DNA from 3 places in the Arthrobacter sp. K5 genome. Region 1 is predicted to be linked to each of the others. Evidence: riboswitches for the same ligand, from Rfam matches in the RefSeq annotation. Region 1 holds a riboswitch; each other region holds the start of a gene.
The links. A riboswitch is a leader RNA that binds a small molecule or an ion and turns the genes downstream of it on or off. The one in region 1 is predicted to bind cyclic di-AMP.
Positions count from the first base shown of each region.

Region 2: another riboswitch for cyclic di-AMP. It lies ahead of ABRP34_RS15365 (NlpC/P60 family protein); the one in region 1 lies ahead of ABRP34_RS18725 (C40 family peptidase).
Region 3: another riboswitch for cyclic di-AMP. It lies ahead of ABRP34_RS13255 (LysM peptidoglycan-binding domain-containing protein); the one in region 1 lies ahead of ABRP34_RS18725 (C40 family peptidase).

Region 1 is NZ_CP159279.1:4,103,405-4,107,780, reverse strand. Features, by position in the region: gene ABRP34_RS18740 (NTP transferase domain-containing protein) at 1-249, opposite strand, end outside; gene ABRP34_RS18735 (HNH endonuclease) at 284-784, opposite strand; gene ABRP34_RS18730 (NlpC/P60 family protein) at 1,005-1,790, opposite strand; gene ABRP34_RS18725 (C40 family peptidase) at 1,891-2,493, opposite strand; cyclic di-AMP (ydaO/yuaA leader) riboswitch at 2,654-2,847, opposite strand; gene ABRP34_RS18720 (M23 family metallopeptidase) at 2,960-3,784, opposite strand; cyclic di-AMP (ydaO/yuaA leader) riboswitch at 3,796-4,038, opposite strand; gene ABRP34_RS18715 (metal-dependent transcriptional regulator) at 4,189-4,376, opposite strand, start outside.
Region 2 is NZ_CP159279.1:3,380,318-3,384,693, reverse strand. Features, by position in the region: gene ABRP34_RS15375 (RelA/SpoT domain-containing protein) at 1-377, shown strand, start outside; gene ABRP34_RS15370 (SulP family inorganic anion transporter) at 384-1,886, shown strand; cyclic di-AMP (ydaO/yuaA leader) riboswitch at 2,031-2,232, shown strand; gene ABRP34_RS15365 (NlpC/P60 family protein) at 2,236-3,018, shown strand; gene ABRP34_RS15360 (GGDEF domain-containing protein) at 3,251-4,376, opposite strand, start outside.
Region 3 is NZ_CP159279.1:2,940,178-2,944,553, forward strand. Features, by position in the region: gene ABRP34_RS13245 (cytosine permease) at 1-731, opposite strand, end outside; gene ABRP34_RS13250 (nuclear transport factor 2 family protein) at 728-1,141, opposite strand; gene ABRP34_RS13255 (LysM peptidoglycan-binding domain-containing protein) at 1,410-2,327, opposite strand; cyclic di-AMP (ydaO/yuaA leader) riboswitch at 2,333-2,501, opposite strand; gene ABRP34_RS13260 (NAD(P)(+) transhydrogenase (Re/Si-specific) subunit beta) at 2,665-4,038, opposite strand; gene ABRP34_RS13265 (NAD(P) transhydrogenase subunit alpha) at 4,035-4,376, opposite strand, start outside.

The sequences.
Region 1 (4,376 bases):
CCTGAGCGCATCGAGGCCGGCGGCGATGGCCGCGGCTGGACCTGCAAAGGGCGGGTCCTCACGCGAGGCGAGAACACCACCGGGAAGGCCCGCCGCCTCAGGTCCCACCACAACGGTGTGCCGGGCACCCGCGGCCGCCGCGAGCGAGCGCTCAAGCAGGGTGGCGCCGTCGAACATCAGGGCAGACTTGGGTGAGCCGCCCAGCCGCGAGGAGCGGCCGCCGGCCAGGATTACTGCGTCAAAGTCCACACACCCAGCTTAAGGCTGCGGGCCCAGACCAGCGTCAGGCTGCTCTTTCCGGGAGCAGGAACGGATCCCACGCCGGTGTGGGCTTCTCCAGTTCCTTGATCTGCCACATGGTGCCCACCGGTGGAGCCGGATCGAACCGGAGCTTCCAGCCCATTTCACTGGGGGTGTGGTCACCCTTGACGTTGTTGCAGCGGAGGCAGGCTGCGACGAGGTTTTCCCAGGAGTCCGCACCGCCCCTGGATTTGGGCTGGACATGGTCTATTGTGTGGGCTGCCTTGCCGCAGTAGGCGCACCGGTGGCCGTCGCGGCGAAGCACACCGCGCCTGCTTACCGCGGTGATCATGTTGTACCGGGGGCGGATGTAGCGATTAAGGAGAATCACGGACGGACGGCCCATGATGTCCTGCGGCCCGACGACAGGATCGTCGCCTTCGGCCACCACGCTTGCCTTTCCGGTGAGCACAAGGACCAGCGCCCGGCGGAATGTCACTACCGCCAGCGGTTCATATCCAGCATTCAGAACGAGTGTGCGCATGCACATACCTCTTCACGGCCGCACCCGGCAGAGGCGCGAGGGCCGGCTGCCCTCTGCATGTCCGGGCTATGGATCGACACCATAAGAGTAAACACTCACTAGGCAGATGAGCGAATCGAACACAAGCATCGTCAGGGTGTGTCCCCAAAATTCATGCGGACGCAAGGCAAAAAAGGACCCCCGCCAACTGGCGGGGGTCCTTTTGAAGGCTTTGGATGTCTTAGCCGCCGACGCGGATGAAGACCGGGCCGGAGCCGACGTTCACGCTGAACAGGGCCGTGGTTCCGCCGTTCCAGCCGCCGTGGACGGCCTGGCCGTTGCCGACGTACACAGCGATGTGGGCCAGGCCCATGCCGCCGTTCTGGTAGTAGGCGAGGTCGCCCGGCCGGGCTTCAGCAGCACTGACGGTGCGGCCGAGTGACAGGTAGCCGGCCGGCCAGCCGTGGTAGTGGACGCCTACGGCGGCGAGTGCGTTGGTAGCCAGCGCGGTGCAGTCCTGGGAGACACCCAGCTGGGCGTAGGCCGCAGCAGCGATTGCAGCGCCCTTGCCGCTGGCGGCAGTGGTCTTCGGCGCTGCCGGGGCAGCGGTCTCGACGGCGGCGGCGGCTTGGACGGCCGGGGCGGCGTCGGCAACCGGGGCCTCAACGGCGGGAGCGGCTTCCTGGACCTTGACAACAGGCTTGGGGGCCTCGACGACGGGAGCCGGCGTGGTGGAGACAGCAGGCTTCTCGTAGGAGATGGCGATGCTGGAAGCAGCGGAGATGTTGGCCGGTGCAGCGGACTGGACTTCCAGCGTGGAGGCCGCGGCGGATTCGCGCTGAACGTTGGTCTCAGCGGCGTTGGCGGCGATGCCGCTGGTCAGGACAAGACCGGACGCAGCAGCGATAACTGCAGCCTGGCGGCCCACGCCACCGGCGTTGTCGCCGACGGCCTTGGCAATGACAGCCAGCGAGTTGGTCTTGGTGACCTCGGCGCGGTGCCGTGCAATGGTCGCACGTGTAGTCATTAATTTCTCTCTTTCGTGTTCCACGGACCGCGGTAGCAGGCCATGGGTTATCGACGCGCCGGCATCTTGGGGGTAAGCCGGCCCGCCTCGAATCGGATTCTTAGCGAAGGGTGTAAAAAGCGGACGTGCCCGTTGCGGACACCGCGTGCAGGAGAGTGCCCTGCGAGGGGTTCAGCGCGCTGATCATCATGCCGTTGCCGACGTAGATGCCCACGTGGGCGCCGCCGTTCTGCATGACCAGGTCGCCGGGAGCAGGCGTTGAAGTGGGCTTCATGGCGTTCCACGCGTTGACGCGGGGAATGCTGATGCCTGCCTGAGCGTAAACCCACTGGGTAAAGCCGGAGCAGTCCCAGCCGCTGGGCGTGGTACCGCCCCAGACGTAGGGGCTGCCAATGCCGGTGTACGCGATTGCAGCCAGCCCGGAAGCTGCGGCGGAGGCCGCACCATCGGTGGACTTGGCGGTGACGGCCAGGGCCGCACCTGCGATCTCGCTGCCGGCCTGGCTTGCGTCGGCCGTCTGGCTCTCATCGTTCGACTGGGGAGCGATGGTTTCGGCGACCGGGGCTGCCACCGTGGTGACGGCAGGGCGCTCGAAGGAGACAGTGGCGGTGGGTGCGGCGGTCACAGCAAGCTGCGATGCCTGGGAACCGGTCTCCGAGGAGGCGGAAACACCAATGTTGGCGTCGGCTGCGTTGGCAGGCATGCCAACACTCAGGATGAGTCCTGAAGCAGCTGCGATAACAGCTGCCTGGCGACCTACTGTGCCGGCATTGGCGCTAACCGCTTTGGACACGGAGTCCAACGGGTTCATACGAACCGTGTGCGCGCGGTGGCGCGCGGCATTGTGGCGTGAAGACACGAAGGTAGCCTCTCCCAATGCCTACGAGGTGAGCTGTCGGATTCGGATGGGAGTCACCCGGCCGCTCCGCTTCCTGGGAAGCATTGCGACTTAACCCCAAGGCCTTCTTGCGAAGACCAAAATTGGTTCCCCCGCCCCTGCCAGACGATGTAATGCGAACGGACCTTGAGCGGTGGCAGAGTTAGGCAATCCACTCAAGAGCGTCAACTTCGGAAAAGTTGACGCGGTTTAGACGGTACAGCAGTTCGGAGCCAATGTCACATTCAGGTCACGGCGTGTCACAGGAATGAGAGTGCTCACTCGGCTTGGCTCAGAGCCAGCCGGTGGGATCAACGACGTCCCCGTTGATCATCACCTCGAAGTGGAGGTGGCAGCCGGTGGAGGCGCCTGTGGTCCCGCTGAGGGCGATTACTTCGCCGCGGGTGACCTTCTGGCCAACCTGGACGCTGGAGGACGACAGGTGGTTATACGTGGTCTCGAGGCCGTTGCCGTGGTCGATCACCACGCGGTTGCCTCCCCCGTACGGGTGCCACCCCGAGAATGTCACAGTGCCGCTGGCTGCGGCCAGCACCTCGGTGCCGCACTGGGCGGCAAAGTCCTGGCCGCGGTGGAACTCGCCGGCGCCGCCGGTGATCGGGCTGACCCGGTAACCGAACGGCGAGGACTTGACCAGCGTGGTCAGCGGGCCACCCAAGGTGCCCACCGACGCCGAACGGCTGATGCTGCCGGCCGACTGGGCGCTCAGGAGCTGCTTGAGCTTTCCGTCCGGGTCACCGGTGGTGGAGACGGACGTGCGGCTGAAGTCGATCTTTGCCGCCGCTTCAGCCGAGACTTTGGGCTGGGCCGGGGAGGCAACGGACGCGGACGCCTCTCCCTGCTGCTCTCCGGCGGCAAGAACAGGACTGGTGGCGGGGACGGTCACAGTCAGCAGCAGGCCCGTGGCGGCAAGGGCTACGCCGGCTTTTTGCCCAACGCCGCTGGCCGAGGCGAAATCCGTAACCTGCCGGAACGGACCCCGGCGGCGACGGCGCGCTTCACGCTGGGCGTCCCGGGGACGGTCCGCGGCAATGGCCTCCGCGAGGCGCGGCTCCGGAGCGGGACCGGACGCGCGGCGGCGGCCCCGGGCATTCTGCATGGACAAGTACTGTTTCCTCTCTGGATAGCCTGCGAAGTTAGCTGTCGGATTCGGGTCAGAGAGTTCGGACCCGGTCCGCCGTAACAAGCCATTCCGGCACAGGGGTATCCCAGGAGGATTCCTTCTGCGGAAGAGACTTGCTGCTGCGGACTTCACCCCAAGGCTGTTAGAAACAGCCGGTTGTGGTTCCCCCGCCCCTGCCAGTGGGTGACTCGTGCTGCTGATCTGCTGGCAGGGTTCGGCTCCAGATCAGGTAACGCTTGTGTATCGGCGTTGCCGTTTAACTATAGGCGATTAAAAGGCACAGTAATAATTCCGTTATATTCACTGTGCAAAAGTGGTAGGTCATCCTGCCTGCAGATGTCAGACAGATGCGTCATGGGCCCCGAGGGGCTGTTGAGAAGCTAGCCGACTCGCACGAACACGTGCGCAGCCACTTCCGGCGGCAGCTCAAGGGCACCTTCGAAACCGGGCACGCGGACAGAGATGTACTCCCCCACACGCTCCAGCGAGACGGCAGCGCCGGGCCGGATCCCGCCTTCATCCAGCTGGAGCAGCAGCTCCGGCTCCACCTGGATGGGTTCTGCCAGAC
Region 2 (4,376 bases), 720 kb from region 1:
TGGACGGTGAGGGCGCGGCACAGCTCACCCCCAACCGCATCCGCGACGTCTGGCGCACCCTGCTCCCGCACGTGGACCGTAAAGTAGATGACGACTGGGGATGGGCGGCCGAACTCCTGGCGGCCCACGGACTCAAACAGACCGTCCAGCTGGCCGGACTGCTCAGCGCCAACCGGATCACCGAGGTCCGCCGGGCCCTGGACCACCGCTACTCCCCCGGACCGGACCGCCTGCTGGATGACCTCCTGCTGTGGCAGTACGGCACCAAACACATCGACCTCACCGCTGAGGCGCCCGACGCCGTTCCCCACCCGCGGCGCGACAGCCTCCTGCGGCGGCTGAAGCAGATCGAGCGCTACCGCCAGACCAAGAAATAGAGTTTCATGAAGCCCGAACAGCTCCAGTCCGTCCGGGCCACGCTCCGTTCCCCGCGGCGCCTCAAGACCGAGGCCCTCGCCGGACTGGTGGTGGCCCTCGCCCTCATTCCTGAAGCCATCGCGTTCTCTGTGATCGCCGGCGTGGACCCCCGGATCGGACTGTTCGCCTCCTTCACCATGGCGGTCACCATTTCTTTCGTGGGCGGCCGGCCCGCCATGATCTCGGCCGCAACAGGCGCCGTCGCCCTGGTGATCGCGCCGCTGATGCGCAGCCACGGACTGGACCACCTGATCGCCGCGGTAATCCTTGCCGGGGTCTTCCAGATCCTGCTCGCCGTCCTGGGCGTCACCCGGCTCATGCGCTTCATCCCGCGCTCGGTGATGGTGGGCTTCGTGAACGCGCTGGCCATCCTCGTGTTCATGGCCCAGCTGCCGGAACTGCTCGGCGTTCCGTGGCCCGTCTACCCGCTGGTGGCCGCCGGCCTGCTGATCGTGGTCGGCCTCCGCCGCATTACGACGGCGGTGCCGTCACCGCTGGTGGCTATCGTCCTCCTGACGGCCCTCGCCGTGATGGCCGGGATCGACGTCCCCACCGTCCAGGACAAGGGCCAGCTGCCGGAAAGCCTGCCCACACTCTTCATCCCGAATGTGCCCCTGACGTGGGAAACCTTCCAGACCATCGCACCGTTCTCGCTGTCCATGGCGCTCGTGGGGCTCCTGGAATCCCTGATGACAGCCAAACTGGTGGACGACATCACCGATACCCGCTCCAACAAGACCCGCGAATCCTGGGGACAGGGCGTAGCCAACATCGTCACAGGCTTCCTGGGCGGCATGGGCGGCTGCGCCGTGATCGGGCAGACGATGATCAACGTCAAAGGCTCCGGCGCCCGGAGCCGGGTGTCCACGTTCCTCGCGGGCGTCTTCCTGCTGGTACTGGTGGTGACCCTGGGTGACATCGTGGGCCTCATCCCCATGGCGGCGCTGGTGGCGGTGATGATCTTCGTCTCGGCCATCACGTTCGACTGGCACTCTGTTGCACCGGCAACGCTTAGGCGGATGCCCAAATCAGAAACCGCGGTCATGCTGATCACTGTCGGCACGGTGGTGGTCACGCACAACCTGGCGATCGGCGTCGGGGTGGGGGTGCTGGCAGCGATGGCGATGTTCGCCCGCCGGGTGGCCCATTTCGCCACCGTGGAGCGGACGGAAGTGGAGCTCAACGGCCGGACGGTGGCCACCTACACCGTGGACGGCGAACTGTTCTTCGCCTCCTCCAACGACCTCTACACCCAGTTCAACTACGCCCGCGACGCCGAGCCGGACATCGGGGGCGTGGTGATCGACCTGCACGCCTCGCACCTGTGGGATGCCTCCACCATCGCCGTGCTGGACGCCGTCACGGAGAAATACCGCAGGCACGGCCGCGAGGTGGAACTGATCGGCCTCAACTCGGCCAGCCTCCAGATGCGGGAGCGGCTCGCCGGCAAGCTCCGCGCCGCAGAGTGAGGTTCACCACACAAATCGGACCTCGATCCCTTACCTGACGCGGGCCGCGGCGGAATAAGCGACACACCCCCGTTACCCTAATGTGACATTTGGCGAAGCCTCCCGTACCGTGAAAAACGTGCCTTTTTCACCGATGAGGCACTCCCGCGCTGATTGCCTAACTCTGCCGCAGCCCGAGGAACCAACCGAAGACCCATGTCCGGCAGAGACGGGGAAACCACTTTTCGGCCTGCTTGAAGCGGGCCTTGGGGTGAAGCCGCACAGTTCCTGACCACGTTCAGGACCGCGGCCGGGTGCCTCCCATCCGAATCCGACAGCTCACCTCGCAGGCATCGGGAGAGGCTTCTTCATGTCGTTCCGCTTTATTTCTGGCCGCCGTGCTGCGGCCGCCCACTCCAATCCGTTCACCCGCATTGCCTCCGCAAATTCCGGTCTCGGCCGCCAGGCAGCCGTGATCCTCGCGGCCTCCGGCCTGGCGTTCACGGGAACCGTTGCGGCCAACGCCGGCGGCGCCGCCCCGGCCCAGCCGGCGCAGGCTCCGGCCGCCGCCCCCGAGGCCGCCAGCCAGGTGCAGGCTCCCCTGAACGCTGCTTCCAGCGTCAAGATCGAGTTTGAACGCACCGCGGTCAAGTCGGCCCCGGCTCCCGTGGTGGCAGCACCCGTCGTCGAAAAGCCGGTAGCGAAGAAGGCCGCGGCACCCGCCGCCGCCCCGGTTGCCGCGCCCGCCAAGGCTGCAGCTGCGCCGGCCGCCGCACCGAAGGTCACCGTCAAGGCCGCGGCTCCCGCGCCGAAGGCCCCCGTCCAGGCTGCGGCAGGCGTCAACGCAACCATGCTGGCTTCGGCCTACGCCCAGATCGGCATCACACAGGACTGCACCGCCATGGTGGAGAAGGCCCTCGGTGCCGCCGGCATCCGCGTGGGTGACCTCGCCCCGATGCAGTTCCTGAGCCACGGCAAGGTGGTCTCCACCCCGCAGCCCGGCGACATGGTGGTCCAGTCCGGCCACGTGGCCATCTACGCCGGCGCCGGCAAGGTCATCAGCGGCGGCATGAACGGCATCAACGCCACCATGGCCCACCCGCTGTCCTGGCTCACTGCCACCGGCCCCGTCACGTTCGTTCGCGCGGCCTAGCAAAAGCTGAAAAACCGCCGTGTTCCGCTGCCTTGGGGGCGGCGGAACACGGCCACCCCAAGGTGCTCCCACCTTTCTACAAGGATCGTGGAACACACTGGCTATGCCTGATGAAAGACCGCAGTCTCCAGCTGCGAGTCAGGATCGCCGGGTCCGGATTGTCCCCCATGCATTCCGGATCCGGTGCCTGCTTTAAGAGGCAGCAGGGTCTTAAAAAGGCAACAGCTCCGCCTCAGCCCCTGACCGTGCGGTTCCGCCCCTGTGATTTGGCTTCATAGAGGGCGACGTCGGCGGCCGCGATCACCTCGTCGAGGTCCGCGGTTGTCGCATTGTAGGTGGAAATGCCGTAGCTGACGGTCGGCATCCGCAGCAGTTCCGGTATGTGCTGCTCTGCCAGCCTCCTGCTGATTTCGCCCGCGATGATTTCCGCGCTCTTGGGGCCTGCACCCGGAAGCAGGAGGATAAACTCCTCGCCGCCGTAGCGCCCGGCGACGTCCGTGGACCGGGCCGACGCGCTGCACGCGTTGGCAAACGCCTGCAGCGCAAGGTCGCCCGCCGCGTGGCCGAAGGTGTCGTTGACCGACTTGAAGTGGTCCAGGTCCGCGAGGATCAGCGAGCCGCCGCTGTTGGCTGCCTTGCTGCGTTCCAGTTCCTGGGCGGCCGCTTCCAGGAAAGCGCCTCGGTTAAGCAGGCCGGTCAGCCCGTCCTGCGTGGCGACCGTTCGGAGCGCCCGCGTCTGCTGCTCGGTGCTCAGCCCCGCCATGCTGAAGGAAACCACCACCAGCAGCACCATGGTGACCATGGTGGTCACCGCGGACCCGAAGTAGGTGGAAAAAACAGGACCGCTTGGCCCTTCGATAAGGAACACCACCAGACGGCAAAAGTAGAAGACGGCCACCCCGCCCGCTGCGATGGCCATGGGAATCCTCACCCGGGAGTACCCGGGTTCAAGCCGCCACAGCTCGTGCGAGGCCAGGCCGATCAGTGTGGCCATGGATGCCAGGAAGACTGCACCGCCTGCCCAGGTATTGGATCCCGGGCTGTCGATGCCGGCCGCGGCGCCGGCGATGACCGGCAGCGCGGTGGACAGCCACAGATTGTGCTTCAGGTTCCGGAGGGAACGCGCCCCGGCCCAGACCCCTGCCGCGCCGGACACCAGCAGGAAATTACCCAGCGGATTGGCCCAGACCTGCTGCGGCGTGCCGTTGAGGAGGAATGACGCGGAACCGGAGAGGAACAGGAGCAGGGCGGCGCACCACCAGGCGCTGTAGGGCGAGCGGGTGCTGCGGAAGGTCGAAAAATAGAACAGCAGCGCCAGAACCAAGGCCATCGCCGCGAAAGCAACCCGCAGTGTTGCC
Region 3 (4,376 bases), 1.2 Mb from region 1:
TACCGGGACCAGTCGCCAAGGAACGCGCCGAAGGAGATCGGGTTGGACATGACGATCAGTGCCGATCCGATGAAGGACGGCCAGAACAGTGCGTTGGTAGCTGCATCCGCTCCCTGACCGAACGTCCCGGCGTACGACGCGTCGAACGTGCCCGCGAAAGCAACGATTCCGAGCAGGAAAAGCAGTGACGCTGCGACCACTGCGATCTTGTTGACCCAAAGCATGAAACGGAACCCGTAGATGCACACGGTCAGGATCAGGACAGCAAAGACGCCGTAGGCGAGGCTTAGCGTCACGGCGTTTTGGGGCAGGCCCACCAGGCGGTTCGCGCCCCCTACCAGCGCGTCCCCTGAACTCCACACGGAGATGGAGAAGAAGGCGAAGGCTGTCAGGAGTGACAGGAAGGATCCCACCACACGGCCGTGCACGCCCAGGTGCCCGGACGACGAAACGGCATTGTTCATTCCGTTGGTCGGGCCGAAAACGGCCATTGGGCAAAGTATCAGGCCACCAACCACCACGCCCAGGACCGTGGCCAACAGCGCGTCCTTGAAGGACAGCCCAAAGAGGATGGGAAACGACCCCAGGACTACCGTGGCGAAGGTGTTCGCGCCGCCGAACACGAGACGGAACAGATCCAGCGGTTTTGCGGTCCGGTCGGCGGCGGGAATCGGCTCGATGCCATGCTTTTCGACCTCGGTCACGGCAGGGGCTTTGAGTTCGTTTGTCATGAGATTGCCTTTGGGCTAGCCGGCGCCGGAGAGAGATGCTCGTGAAGGGCGAGCACGCTGCCAGACTCCGTCCTGGTGAAAATGATGGTCTCCCTCTCGTGAAGGGTCTCTTTGGTGCCGGCGACGTCGATGACGGTTTCGACATCGTGGCTGAAAACGGCGGTTGGGCCGGCGATCTGGATACGCGGATTAGAGCTGGTGCACCCTGCGACCTGCCAACCATCCTGGAGCCAGTTCTGCCACAGGGCGCGGTATTCCCCGCGCGAGGTGAGGCGGTCCGGTTCGGAATGGAAGACGAAGGTCGCGTCAGGCGCGAAACAGTCGAAGTAGTCGTCTGTGTTGGTGGCCGCGAAGGCGGTCATCAGCCTCGTCGCTGCTGCCTCAACCTCGGCGGTGGTGATTAGGTCCACGGGAACTCACTCTCGGCGTTGCTTGCGAAGTTTCAGCCGTGACGTGTCCCACCTCACATCCGGTCAGGTTGCCAGTTAACCGTCTCGGTATCCATAGGTCAACAATTGTTGCGTGGAAGTGACATTTTATGTCAGCCGCGGACGGCCGCGGAGCTTGCGTGGCCGCCGGGGAGCCGCGAAGCGGGCGTGAAGCAAGCTCAACTGCCACCAAACGCAGCAGCGGCGGGTGCCGATGCACCCGCCGCTGCCGTGTAAACCCTTCCGACTGCTAAGCGTTCACCCGCACGTAAGTGGAGCCGGTGAGCCAGGAGGCCGGGTGCACGATGGTTTCGTTGACACCGTTCATGCCGCTGCTGATGGCCTGCCCGCCGCCGATGTAGACGCCGACGTGTCCCGCGCTGATGATCAGGTCCCCGGGCTGCGGGGCCGAAACCGGAGTTCCGTACTGGTGGAACTGTGCGGGCGCGAGGTCGCCGACGGACTTGCCGACGGAGCGCAGGGCCTGCTCCACCAGGACGGTGCAGTCCTGGGTGGCACCGAGCTGCGCCCGGGCGGAGGCCACAATGGCTGCGCCGGTGCCGCTGGCTGCCGGAGCGGTTGCTGCCGGCGTTATCGACGCGGAGGCGTTGTAGATCCCCATGCCGGTCGGCTCGGGGACAGCCGGGGCCGCAGGGGCCGCCGGCGCGGCAGGAACCTCAGGCACCGCGGGTGCTGCCGGAGCCGCAGGTACTGCGGGGGCTGCAGCTGCGCCCGGCCCGGGGATGAAGATCTGGTCACCTGGGTAAATGACCGAGGCCAGGGACAGGCCGTTCTCTGCCAGAAGAGCATCGAGGCTGACGCCGTGGCGTGCTGCGATGGCGCCAAGGGTGTCGCCGGGCTCAACGGTGTGAGACGCTCCGGCAACAGCAGATCCGCCGCCCGCCGGGGCCGGGACTGCCGGCGCGGCGGGGGCAGCAAGCGCCTGGCCAGCGACAGACTGGGCAGCGGCGTCCGGCGTCTCAGGGGCGTAGGAACCTGCGTGGGCGGGCGCCCCGGCGCCGAAGAGGAGACCGGAAGCGACGGCGGCTGCTGCCGCCGGCTTGGCAACCGTGGCGGCGTTGGACTTGAGGGAATACGACAGGCCCTGCAGGGCGATGGACGTCGTGGGGGTGGCGCGATGGCGCGCGGACATGGACTTACGTGACATGGTGGTTTGCCTCTCCCATGCCTGCGGGGTGAGCTGTCGGGTTCGGATGGGAGTCACCCGGTCCTGCCCGCGGCTAGGCGGAGCGTCTGGACTTAACCCCTAGGCCTCGACTCGCAAGGCCGGTAAAAAGGTGGTTCCCCCGTCCCTGCCTGTTGGTCGTAGCGAACGGATCCCGGTCAGCGGCAGGGCTCGGCATTCTGCCCGGGAATGCCCTGAGCGGAACCAGGACACCGCCCGAGGCTATCGCACTCACGCAGCAAAAGTCACATTTCGGTAACGGACGGAGGCGGAGGCGGTACTGCAGGAGCCGGGATAGAGGGTCCCCGAAGGCCCCACCCTACAGGGCCTTTACCGCGCCCAGCACCTTCGTCAGGGACTCCTTCGCGTCGCCGAACAGCAGCGTTGTCTGCGGCTCGAACATGAGGTCGTTCTCAATCCCGGCGAACCCGGGCCGCATGGAGCGCTTGAGGAACACCACCTGACGCGCGTCCGCCACCTCAAGGATCGGCATCCCGTAGATCGGCGAGCCTGCGGTGGTCTTCGCGGCGGGGTTCACGACGTCGTTCGCGCCCACCACCAGCGCGACGTCGGCAGTGCGGAACTCGGAGTTGATCTCGCCCATTTCCTTGAGCGATTCGTAGGGCACATTGGCCTCGGCAAGGAGCACGTTCATGTGCCCGGGCATGCGTCCCGCCACGGGGTGGATGGCGAAGTCCACGCGGATGCCCCGGGATTCCAGGGCCTGCGCCAGCTCTGCCGCGGTGTGCTGTCCCTGCGCAACGGCGAGCCCGTAGCCGGGAACGATGATCACGCGCTGCGCGTAGCCCAGCAGTACAGCCACGTCCTCCGGGCTGGATGAGCGGACCGGGCGGTCGCTCACGACGGTGGATCCCGCCGTCGAACCTCCCCGGAACGCGCCGAACAGGATGCCGGCCACGCTGCGGCCCATGGCCGCGGCCATCGCCCGGGTGAGGATGGTGCCCGATGCCCCCACCAGCGTGCCCGCCACCACGAGGAGCACGTTCCCCAGCACCAGGCCGGACGCGGCAACGGCGAGGCCGGTGAACGCGTTGAGCAGCGAGATGACGATCGGCACATCGGCGCCGCCCACGGGCAGCACCAGCAGCACGCCTGCCACCAGGCCCAGCAGGAGGAGCAGCAGCGCCAGGGCGAGCGAGCCACCCGTCACGACGGCGGCCGCGGCACCGACGGCGGCGAGCAGCACCGCCCCCATGAGCACCGGCAGGCCGGGGAACACCACGGGGCGGGTGGTCATGAGCTCCTGCAGCTTTGCGAACGTCACGGCTGAGCCGGCGAAGGACACCGCCCCTACCAGCAGGGTGAAAACGACGGCGACGCGCACCCAGGCGTCCTCCGCATGCGGCAGTTCCAGCAGCGCCACGAGGGCGGCGGCGCCGCCGCCCACCCCGTTGAAGAGGGCGACGAGCTGGGGCATCTGGGTCATCTTGACGCGCCTGGCCACGGGGGCGGCCACACCGGAACCGACGGCAATGGCGCCGAGGATCAGGGGGACGTTGTCCAGCCGGGTCGAGAAAAAGACAGTAACGACGGCGACCAGCGCACCGAAGGCGCCGATGAGGTTGCCGCGGCGGGCGGTGCGCGGCGAGTTGAGGCCCTTCAGCGCCAGGATGAAGAAGACGGCGGCCGCGAGGTAGAGCAGGGCGGTGACGTTGGGGTCGAGGAGGATCACCGCGTGGCCTCCGTGTTCTCCTTGGTTTCAGGCTGGGCGACGCCCGGAGCCCCAACCCCGGGGGCGGGCTTCGCCGGTTTTTCCTTGCGGCCGCGGAACATCTCCAGCATGCGGTCCGTTACCACGAAACCGCCCACAAGGTTCGCCGTGGCGAGGACCACCGCCAGCAGCGCCACCGCGAGCACCCAGGGGTGCGTGGCCTGCCCGGCGACGATGATGGCACCCACCAGGATGATCCCGTGAATGGCATTCGCACCGGACATCAGCGGCGTATGCAGCGTGCTGGACACCTTCGACACCACTTCGAAGCCGACAAACACCGCAAGCACGGTGATGGT